2 regions of the Alcaligenes sp. WGS1538 genome follow, and region 2 is predicted to be linked to the other one. Evidence: riboswitches for the same ligand, from Rfam matches in the RefSeq annotation. Region 2 holds a riboswitch; the other holds the start of a gene.

Region 1 (5,630 bases), 1.4 Mb from region 2:
CCACCCTCCCCTGACCATACGCCCGGACCGCAGCCTGGAGCAGATCCGCTGGCTCCTGGCCATGTGGCGCAACTGCACGCCCGACCATTACGCCACCAACAAGGAACGGATGGTGCGGCTGGCCGAATACAGCCGGCATTGCCTGGCCGAGCTGCGCGAGACCACCGGCATCCAGTACGAGCAACGCCGGCAGGGCACGCTGCAGCTTTTCCGCACCCAGCAGCAACTGGACGCCGTCGCCGCCGACATCCAGGTGCTGCAACAGGCTGGCGTGCGCTACGAGCTGATGCCGGCCTCTGAGCTGCACCGCGTGGAACCCGCCCTGCGGCATGTTGAGCACAAGCTGAGCGGCGGCTTGCGCTTTCCTGACGACGAGACCGGCGACTGTCAGCTTTTCACCACCCGCCTGGCCGAACTGGCCCGTCAGGAAAGCGTGGAATTCCGCTGGGGCCAGACGATCCAGCGCATCCATGCAAGCGGCGGACGGATCAGCGGCGTGCAATGCCAGGACGAACTGCTGGTGGCCGATGCCTATGTCGTCGCGCTGGGCTCCTGGTCCACGGGCCTGATGAAAGACCTGCAGGCCATTCCCGTCTATCCGCTGAAAGGCTATTCCATCACGGCGGCCATTGCGGACGAATCGCGGGCGCCGCAGTCCACGCTGCTCGATGAAAGCTACAAGATCGCCCTGACCCGTTTCGATCGCCGCATACGCGTAGGCGGCATGGCGGAAGTGGTGGGCTTTGACAAACGCCTGAACCCGCGCCGCCAGCAAACCTTGCTGATGGTGCTGAACGACCTGTTCCCCGGCAGCTACCAGAGCGGCGTGGATCTGAACTTCTGGACCGGCCTGCGACCCAAGACCCCCGACAGCACGCCCATCATAGGCCGCACGCGCTATGACAATCTGTTCCTGAACACCGGCCACGGCACGCTGGGCTGGACGCTGGCCACCGGCAGCGCCCAGTTGCTGGCCGACATCATCAGCGGCCGGGAGCCCGCCATCCGTGCCGACGACCTGTCGGTGCAACGCTACGCGCATTGACCGCAGCGGCAGAACGCCCGCCACCGCGGAACACGGACGCACGGGCAAGCGTCATTCGCAACGGCGGGCGTACAAAGAGTTCATCCCAGGGTCCTGGCGCCGGACGAACCGCATGATGCGGAGGGAAAGAACGACAAACCAAGGCTTCAGTCGCGCAGTTCGCAATTGGCGGCAAACATGTAACCCCAGTTGTGCACCGAGCGCACCGGCAGCACGGCATCGCCCCGATTGAACTTGCGGCGCATCCGGCTGACCAGCACCCCCAGCCGATTGATGAGCAGAGCCGAAGGCGGATCTTCGATCTCGCCCTGCACACCGGCGATGGCGCTGAGCAGTTCATGGTGGCTGGCGCGCCGGTCGGGGTGATGCAGCAGGCAGCAGATGAAAGAGCGCTCCGTGGTGGTCAGGGCGAAGGATTGCCCGTTGGGCGCCACCAGGGCCCAGCCTTCCTGTGTGAGCGCCCAGTCGGCGCGTTGGCGCAGTTCGGGCAGCATGGGCACCTGCATCAGGCGACGCTGCAGGCTTTGCAGGCTGGCCGCCAGCAGTTCGAAGGACGCATCCCTGGGACACAGTTGGTCTCCGCCGCTGTGCAGCGCCTGGAGCATGGCCGCGTCGGAATAGTCCGCCTGCATCAGGATGCCGACCTGCGGGCACAGCATGCGCAGGCGCACGGCGGCCGCGCAGATATCGGACAAGGCGCCGCCCAGCCAGGCGATGCACACCGAGCCCATGTGCCTGCCCCGGCTTTGCGCCAATTGCAGCAAGGCGGTGGAGTCGCGGCAGGAAATCGGCCGATAGCCCCGTTCCGCCAGGGCCTTGACCTGCTGTTCCAGCAGGTTTCGATCAGGAATGACACTGGAGAGGTACAGCACAACAGGACCGCCAGTAACCACATTTGTAACCGACATAGTTGATACCTTAACTATAATGACGCCAGATGACCCTGCCTGACATTATAAATCACAATCGTGTTATTTAATCAAAACCATCGTGGTGGTCGTTGCATCAACAATCTGTGGTGTGAAAAACTTCTCCGAACGCCTGCGCCACGCACGGCAACAACGCGGCCTGTCGCAGGCCGGGCTGGCCCGCTTGTGCGGCCTGAGCCAGAGCGCCATCTCCAACTACGAGAACGGCACGCGCCGCGACGCCCGGGAAATCCTGGACCTGGCCAAGGCCTTGAGCGTCAGCGCGCAGTGGCTGCGCAACGGAGTGGGCATGATGGAGCCCCGGGCGGGCGGCGTCCTGGTCATGCATGAACCGGACGGCGGACCGCCCATCGTCACCTGGCCTTTCAGCCGCTTTTCCGTGGATGAAATCGTCGCGCTGCCCGTGGCCGAGCGCGAACTGCTCGAGCGCACCGTGCGCCACCTGCTCGACGGCATGAAACCCCGCTAGCGGTCCCTCTCGCGGCAAGGCCGCAGCCCCATCATCACATACGGGATTATCCACCAAAACCATCGTGGTTGGCGTTCCATGAACAATCACTGGTGTGAAGCACTTTTCCGAACGCCTACGCCATGCCCGGCAGCAGCGCGGCCTCTCCCAGGCCGAGCTGGCCCGGCTCTGCAACCTGAGCCAGAGCGCCATCTCCAACTACGAGAGCGGCGCGCGCCGTGACGCCCGCGAGATCCTGGACCTGGCCAAGGCCCTGAACGTCAGCGCCCAGTGGCTCAAGAGCGGCCTGGGCCCCATGGAGATCAGCGTGGGCGGCGCACTGGTCATGCATGAACCGGACGGCGGACCGCCCATCGTCACCTGGCCCTTCAGCCGCTTCTCCGTGGACGAGATCGTGGCGCTGTCCGGCAAGGACCGCGAACACCTGGACCAGACCATACGCCATCTGCTCAATGGCATGAAAAGCAAATAAGCTTTATCAGCCCACAGACAGGTCCAAGACACCTATACTTGTCCTCACGCAGGGGTACTCGCCGCAGGCGGGTTGAGAAACACCCTCGTACCAGTACGGATAATGCCGATGCTGGGAGCGTGCGCCCCAGGTGCAATGCCTGCAAGGTGCTTCTTCCTATATCGGCTCCACCCCTTCCTTGGAGCTGCAATGACAAGCAAAAACCCAACTTTCACGGCCACCGCGGCCAGCGTGGACCCGGCTGCGATCCAGCCTTTGCCCAATTCCCGCAAAATCTACCAGACCGGCTCGCGTCCCGACCTGCGCGTGCCGTTCCGCGAGATCACCCTGGCCGACACCCCCAGCCAGTTCGGCGCGGAGCGCAACCCCCCGCTCAGCGTCTACGACACCAGCGGCCCCTACACGGACCCGGCCGCCCATATCGACATCCGCAAGGGCCTGCCGCCGCTGCGTCAGGCCTGGATCCAGGAGCGCGACGACACCGAGCTGACCGCCGGCCTGAACAGCCAGTACGGCCGGGCCCGGCAGGCCGATCCGGAGCTGGACGCGCTGCGCTTCGAGCTGGTCCGCCGGCCGCGGCGCGGCAAGCCCGGCGCCAACGTCACCCAGATGCACTATGCGCGACGCGGCATCGTCACGCCCGAAATGGAGTTCGTGGCCATCCGCGAGAACCTGCGCCGCGAGCACTACCTGGAGAGCCTGCGCGCCAGCGGCCCGCAAGGCGAAGAAATGGCCCGCCGCCTGACCCGCGTGCATCCCGGCCAGGGCTACGGCGCCACCCTGCCCGCTCTGGTCACGCCCGAATTCGTGCGCGACGAGATCGCGCGCGGCCGGGCCATCCTGCCGGCCAACGTCAACCACCCGGAAACCGAGCCCATGATCATAGGCCGCAATTTCCTGGTGAAGATCAACGCCAACATCGGCAACTCGGCGCTGGGCTCGACTATCGGCGAAGAAGTCGAAAAGATGACCTGGGCCATACGATGGGGCGCGGACACCATCATGGACCTGTCCACCGGCAGGAACATCCATGAGACGCGCGAATGGATCATCCGCAACTCGCCCGTGCCTGTGGGCACCGTGCCCATCTACCAGGCCCTGGAGAAGGTCGGCGGCATTGCCGAAGACCTGACCTGGGACATCTTCCGCGACACGCTGATCGAGCAGGCCGAACAGGGGGTGGACTATTTCACCATCCACGCCGGCGTGCGCCTGCCCTTCATCCCGATGACGGCCAGCCGCATGACGGGCATCGTGTCGCGCGGCGGCTCCATCATGGCCAAATGGTGCCTGGCGCATCACCGCGAAAGCTTCCTGTACGAGCACTTCGAAGACATCTGCGACATCATGAAGCAGTACGACGTGGCCTTCTCGCTGGGCGACGGCCTGCGGCCCGGCTCGGGATACGACGCCAACGACCAGGCCCAGTTCGCCGAACTGCGCACCCTGGGCGAGCTGACCCAGGCAGCCTGGAAGCACGATGTGCAGGTCATGATCGAAGGCCCCGGCCACGTGCCGCTGCACCTGATCCCGGAAAACATGCGGCTGCAGCTGGAGCACTGCCATGAAGCGCCCTTCTATACGCTGGGGCCGCTGGCCACGGACATCGCGCCAGGCTACGACCACATCACCTCCGGCCTGGGCGCGGCCATGATCGCCTGGCAGGGCACGGCCATGCTGTGCTATGTCACGCCCAAGGAGCACCTGGGCCTGCCCAACAAGAAGGACGTCAAGGACGGGATCATCACCTACAAGATCGCCGCCCACGCGGCCGACCTGGCCAAGGGACACCCGGCCGCGGCTTTTCGCGACAACGCCTTGTCCAAGGCGCGCTTCGAGTTCCGCTGGGAGGACCAGTTCAACCTGGGCCTGGACCCGGACACGGCGCGCGCCTTCCACGACGAGACCCTGCCCAAGGACTCCATGAAGGTGGCCCACTTCTGTTCCATGTGCGGACCCAAGTTCTGCAGCATGAAGATCTCGCAGGACGTGCGCGACTACGCCAAGGCCAAGGGCCTGGACGAGGCGGCCGCCGTGGACCAGGGCATGAAGGAGATGTCGGTGCAGTTCGTGCAGCAGGGCAGCAAGCTGTACCAGGAGGCTTGACGCCTTCATGATCAGGCAGTGAAAGCGCCCCGGGCGGGTTTATCCTGCCTGGGGCTTTCTTGTGGGGCTTCTTCGATTATCAAGGCCATTGCCGGCGGGGGAGCGCTCCGAGAGGCAAGCATTCTGCTGTTCGAGCGCGACGCTTATGGCTCGTCCGGGGGGCGAGCCATCGCGCGAGTTCAGAATGCGCCCGGAGCGATCCGCCGGCAAGGGCACCAGTGCGCAGCACCGGCAGGCAGCCAGCCCAGACTGTCCCCCAGGCTTCTTGAACGGCGTCTTTGCAAAGACCTGCTTGCTTATCAACCAGCCGATTCGCACCCCGCAACTAGGCGGGGAATCTTGTTCGCGCACCATCAGGCCCAAAAAAAGCCCGGCGAAAGCCGGGCCTTTGCTCGTCCGCGCCTGCAGGCGCATAAAGCCTTCTTTACTGCTGAGGAGCGTACAGATACAGCTCCACGCGCCGGTTCATGGCGCGGCCTTCCGCCGTGGCGTTGTCACCGATCGGCGAGTTCGGCCCGCGACCCTCGACCATCAGGCGGCCCTGGCCCACGCCTTGCTGGGTCAGGTAGTTGGTGACGGCGCTGGCGCGGTTCACGGACAGCGTCTGGT
Region 2 (5,630 bases):
TGTCAGTATCCGGCCGCGGGAATTGCGGCGTCAAGGCGTGTGCCGTCAACCTTCAGACATTAAGGGCCCTTCTTTTGTTGGAGACTTTCTTTATGAAACAGGGAAATTTTTTCCGTTAATTGCATTTTTATATTCGCATAGTGTCTGGCCCGCGTACTGAGTTGGGATCTGGCATGAGGAATCCGCTTGGGAGGGCCTGCAGCAGCCTGCTTTCCCTAAGAATACGCATGGGCGCATACGACGCCCATGCCCTGTTTCTTACAAGCCGGACTTCACAGCGGCATTGACAGCGATGCAAACACCGTCAAGCGCTGCGATGCACGCTCAGGCCCGCAAAGCTCTGCGCCACCGGCATGATCTCGATGTAGTTGACGTTCATGTGCGCCGGCGCGTTCATGATCCAGCAAATCGTGCCTGCCACGTCTTCGGGAGTCAGCGCCTGCACGTTCTGGTAGACCGCGGCGGCCTTCTCCTCGCTGCCCAGGCGCACCTTGGAAAAGTCCGTGCCCGAACACAGGCCGGGCGCCACGGTGGAGACGCGCACCGCCGTACCCGCCAGGTCCGCCCTCAGGTTCTTGCTGAAATGGTGTACGAAGGCCTTGGTCGCTCCATAGACATTGCCGCCCGCATACGCATAGGCGCCGGCGGTGGAACCCAGGTTGATGACGTGTCCCCTGTTCTGCTCCACCATGCCGGGCAGCAAGGCGTGGGTGATATGCAGCAAGGAGCTGATATTGGTGCTGACCATGGTGTCCCAATGCTCCAGACTGGACTGCTGGGCCGGCGCCACGCCCAGGGCCAGGCCCGCATTGTTGACCAGCACATCGATGGACGGGAAGCGTGCGCGTATGTCGGCCAGCGCCGCTTCCACGGCGCTGCGGTCGGTCAGGTCCACGCTGACGGGCACGAAGCGCTCGCCCAGCTCGCTTGCCAGCTCCTGCAGCTTGTCCTTGCGGCGCGCCAGGCCGATGACGGTATGGCCTTCGGCCACCATCTGACGTGCAATGGCGGCTCCAAATCCCGACGAGGCTCCCGTGACGACTGCGGTTTTCATGATGCTCTGTTCCTGTATGCCCGCCGGCAGCGCCGGCGAGCGATTAAAGCATCAAGAATAGCAAAAAAGCCCGTCCAGGTCAGAGGCTGGCCGGCCGTTCCAGTCCCAGATGGCCGCGCAGGGTGCGGTGCTCGTAATCCTGGCGGAACAGGCCTCGCTTTTGCAGCACGGGAATGACCTGCTCCACGAAATCGCGGATGCCGCCAGGCAGCGACGGCGGCATCAGGTTGAAGCCGTCCGCGCCTTCGTTGCGCCACCACAGCTCGATCTGGTCCGCGATGGATTCCGGAGTTCCCACCATGGTGCAATGGCCGCCGCCCGCGGCCAGACGGCCCAGCAATTCGCGCACGGTGGGCTGCTCGGTCTGGATGATGCGCAGCACCGTGGCGTAGCGTCCTTTGGGCCCCTTGAAGCTTTCCAGAGGCGGCAGGGGCGGCACGGGCGCGTCCAGATCCCAGCCCATGCAATCCTGGCCCACGAACGTTCCAAGCTGACGCAGCGAGGTTTCCGCAGGCAGCAATTCGTCCAGTTCGCGCTGCTTGCGGCGCGCCTCCTCCATGGTGGAGCCCACATAGGTGACCAGGCCCGGCATGATGGGCAGGGGCACGCCCCGCCCCGTCGCCTGCACGCGCCGCTTCATGTCGCGGTAATAGGCCTGGGCGGACGGCAGATCGTAGGCCACGGCATAGATGGCCTCGGCCTTGCGGGCCGCCAGGTCGCGTCCCTGCTCGGAAGCGCCGGCCTGGAACAGCACCGGCTGCCCCTGGGGAGAGCGCGGCAGGGTCAAGGGCCCGTCCACCAGGAAATGCTCGCCTTGATGATGTATCTGGCGCACCTTGTCCACCCGCGCGTAATCGCCCTGGCGATTCATCGCCAAGGCATCGTCGGTCCAGGAATCGAACAGCTTCAGGGCCGTGTCCACGAACTCCTCGGCCCGGGCGTAACGCCAGGCATGGTCGGGCATGGCGGCATAGCCGTGGTTGCGCGCCTCCGCATCGAACATGGAAGTGACCACGTTCCAGCCCATGCGTCCTTGCGAAACATGGTCCAGCGAACACAGCATGCGCGCCGCCACGAAAGGCGTGTAGAAGGTGCTGGAGACCGTGCTGATCAGGCCGATGCGCTCGGTGGCCCGCGCCAGCGCGGACATCAGGGTCAAAGGCTCCAGGAACCAGCGCGGCCCGTCGGCCACATTGTCCGTGGACTGTCCGTCGGCAAAGAAGATGGCGTCCAGCTTGCCCTTTTCGGCCAGCTGGGTCAGTTCTTCGTAGAAGCGGGCGTCGCCCAGACGTTCCACCTGGGAATCAGGATGGCGCCAGGCGGCGCGGTGATGGCCGCAGCCGTGTATGAACAGGTTGAAATGCAGCTGTCTCATCCGTTTTTCACCAGTCCGCCATCCACGACCAGGTTCTGTCCCGTGACGGCGCGCGCCCAAGGACCCGCAAAGAACAGCGCCGCATCCGCGAATTCCTCGGGCGTGGTCACCCGGCGCAGCGGCGTGCTGGCGGCGATCAGGTCGAACACCGCTTCCGGCGTGGCCGCCGAGGCGTCCGTGGTGCGCAGCAGGCCGCCGGAGATCATGTTGACGGTGATCTGCTGCGGGCCCAGATCCTGCGACAGGGTGCGCGTCAGGGACAGCAGCGCCGCCTTGGCGGCCGTGTAGTCGTGATACGGCACGACGGGATTCTGGAACAGGTTGGTGCCGATATTGATGATGCGGCCAAAGCCGGCTTCCTGCATGCCCGCCAGGGCGGCCTGCGTCGTGTTCAAGGCTCCGCCCACCACGCCTTCCAGCTGCTGATGCAGGTCGGCCCAGCGCAGCGTGTCCGCATGCGGGCGCGCATCGCCGTTGAACTTGAAGGCCGGCAAGGCATTGTTCACCACCGTGGTGACGGGCGCGCCGAAATGCTGGCGCGCCGCGGCGAACATGGCCTGAACCGCTTGCGCGTCGGTCACGTCCGCCTGCACCGCCAGGCACTGGCCGGGAAACTCGGCCGCCAGGGCCTGCGCGCCCGCTGCGCTTGTCAGGTAATTGATGACCACCCGCGCGCCCTGGCGCGCAAAGGCGCGCACCAGGCTGGCGCCCAGGCCGCGCGCCCCGCCCGTGACGAGGACGACTTGCCGTGAGAGTTCCGAAATAGTGTCCAGAGACATGACATTCCTTCCAAAGATTCGGCGAGGATGTCAGCCCTGTTCGGACAGGGGAAATGAGGGTTCGACATCCCTTCGCCAGTATGAGCTGGATCAGGTTCGACGGGTTTTATCTCAGCCCTTTTGAAAAGGACACCCCGTGCCGCAGGGCAGACCATAGCACAGAACGCGCCTTCAGTCTTTATTGACTTTCAGGCCGCACGCTTCTAAGCTTTGCGCAGTTCCTGGGGGAGTCCTTGGAACGTGTTCATTCCACGGCCCGCAAGACGGCGACCAACCGCAGTCCTGGCGCGCGACGGCAAGGCCATGAAAAGACCATGAACACGTTCTTGACGGGCTGAGATTCCGCTCTCATGCGGTAACCCTTCGAACCTGATCCGGATCATGCCGGCGAAGGGAAGGAAACGCGGCCCATCGGCCTGCCTGCAGCCCGTCACGCTGCGCGCGCCGCCTCACACGCCCATTTCTATCCCTCCATTCTTGTCCGCCCTGCGCCCAACCGGGCCGCTGCAGGCGGGTTCGCGCCTGCCCTGGCAGGCTTTGGGGAGATATCATGCTGAACCAGAACGCCACGCTGCTGTGGCTGCTTGCCTTTTCAACCCTGTTCGCGGTGGCCGGGGTGCTGTACGCCCGGCGCCAGAACGGTTCCCTGGAAGACTTCGTGGTGGCGCGCAACAGCCAGAGCGCGCTGGCCACCATCCTGACCCTGCTGGCCTCGTCCCTGGGCGCGTGGATCCTGTTTTCCCCCGCCCAGGCGGCCACCTGGGGCGGCCTGTCCGCCGTGATCGGCTATGCGCTGGGCTCCATGTCCCCGCGCCTGGTCATGATCCCGCTGGGCAAGCGCATGCGCGAGCTGCTGCCGCGCGGCCACAGCCTGACCGAGTTCGTCATCGCCCGCTACGGCCGGCCCATGTATGCGCTCACCTTGCTGATCATGCTGTTCTACATCTTCATCGCCATGACGGCGGAAATCACCGCCATGTCCAAGATGATCACCCTGATCGCGCCCATTCCCTTGTGGGTCACGGCCAGCGTGGTGCTGGTGGCCACGCTGATCTACACCTCCTACGGCGGCCTGCGCGCCTCCATCTTCACGGACAAGGTGCAGATGCTGGTGATCGTGCCCATGCTGTTCCTGATCGTGCTGCTCGGCTGGCAGGCCGTGGGCGGCCCGGCGCAATTGCTGCGCACCGTGGAGCTGCAGGCGCCGCGCCTGGTGGAGCTGAGCGACCCGGTCGGCGTCAAGGCGGGCCTGACCTTTTTCGTGGCCATCCTGCTGACCGGCCTGTTCCACCAGGGCAACTGGCAGCGCATCTATGCCGCCCGGAGCGACAAGGCCATGCGCAACGGCTTTCTGCTGGGCGGCCTGTTCGTGGCGCCCTTCATCTTCCTGATGGGCTTGTTCGGCCTGGCCTTCGTGGGCCTGGGCGGCCAGGGCGACAGCTCCGTGGCGCTGTTCAACGTGATTCTGCCCCAGGCGCCCGTCTGGTTCCTGGTGCTGCTGATCCCGCTGGGCCTGTCGCTGGTCATGAGCAGCGCCGACACCGTCATCAGCGCCGTCTCCAGCCTGGTGGCCGTGGACCTGGGCCGGCTGATGCCCCAGCGCAGCACCGCCCAGATGATGCGCCTGGCGCGCTGGCTGGTGTGGCTGAGCGCCATCCCGGTGCTGGTGGCCTCCTCCCAGGGCTACAGCGTGCTGTACCTGTTCCTGCTGGCCGATCTGCTGTGCTCGGCCGCGGCCTTCCCGGTGTTCTTCGGACTGTACAGCCGCCGCTACGACGGCATCACGGCCACCCTCAGCACCGTGGCGGGCCTGGCTGCGGGACTGGCCATCTTCCCGCGCCCCGACGGTCCGCTGGACTATCTGCTGGAATCCTTCGTGCTGGCGGCCGTGGTGCCCGCGCTGGTCACCGCCATCATCATGCCCCTGCGCCGGCGCCTGCCTCAGTTCGACTTCGGCAAGCTGGCCGGCTCCACGCGGGTGCTGGACCAGAACTGAATTTGATCACGCACAGGCGCGCCGATCTCGCCATCAAGGACGGGGCCGGCGCGCAAGTACAGGATCAGGGCTGGATCTGCCCCTCAGGGGCCGTCAACAGAATCAGCTCCACGCGCCGGTTGCTGGCCCGCCCTTCGGAGCTCGCGTTGTCACCCAGAGGCCGCGTATCGGCATAGCCCACGGCGCTCAGGCGTTGACTGGCCACGCCATTGGATTCCAGATAGCGCACCACGCTGCCGGCGCGCGCGCCGGACAGTTCCCAGTTCGAGGGGTAGCGGTAGCTGCGAATGGGCACCGAATCCGTATGGCCTTCGATGACGATCTGGTGCGATGTGGAGTTCAGCACCGTCACCAGCTTGCGCAGCACGCCCAGGCCTTCCAGCCCCAGGTCCGCGCCACCCGAGGAGAACAGGATTTCGCTGTTGA

What was found. A riboswitch is a leader RNA that binds a small molecule or an ion and turns the genes downstream of it on or off. The one in region 2 is predicted to bind thiamine pyrophosphate.
Region 1: another riboswitch for thiamine pyrophosphate. It lies ahead of thiC (phosphomethylpyrimidine synthase ThiC); the one in region 2 lies ahead of ACF3ND_RS08975 (3-oxoacyl-ACP reductase).

The regions. Positions count from the first base shown of each region.
Region 1 covers NZ_CP171109.1:3,271,931-3,277,560, forward strand. Annotated here, with positions in the region: gene ACF3ND_RS15205 (D-amino acid dehydrogenase) at 1-1,045, shown strand, start outside; gene ACF3ND_RS15210 (DNA-binding response regulator) at 1,192-1,953, opposite strand; gene ACF3ND_RS15215 (helix-turn-helix domain-containing protein) at 2,066-2,443, shown strand; gene ACF3ND_RS15220 (helix-turn-helix domain-containing protein) at 2,538-2,915, shown strand; TPP riboswitch at 2,956-3,049, shown strand; gene thiC (phosphomethylpyrimidine synthase ThiC) at 3,105-5,021, shown strand; gene ACF3ND_RS15230 (OmpA family protein) at 5,446-5,630, opposite strand, start outside.
Region 2 covers NZ_CP171109.1:1,921,482-1,927,111, reverse strand. Annotated here, with positions in the region: gene ACF3ND_RS08985 (SDR family NAD(P)-dependent oxidoreductase) at 305-1,054, opposite strand; gene ACF3ND_RS08980 (LLM class flavin-dependent oxidoreductase) at 1,134-2,429, opposite strand; gene ACF3ND_RS08975 (3-oxoacyl-ACP reductase) at 2,426-3,208, opposite strand; TPP riboswitch at 3,259-3,355, opposite strand; TPP riboswitch at 3,422-3,621, shown strand; gene ACF3ND_RS08970 (sodium:solute symporter family protein) at 3,759-5,204, shown strand; gene ACF3ND_RS08965 (flagellar motor protein MotB) at 5,269-5,630, opposite strand, start outside.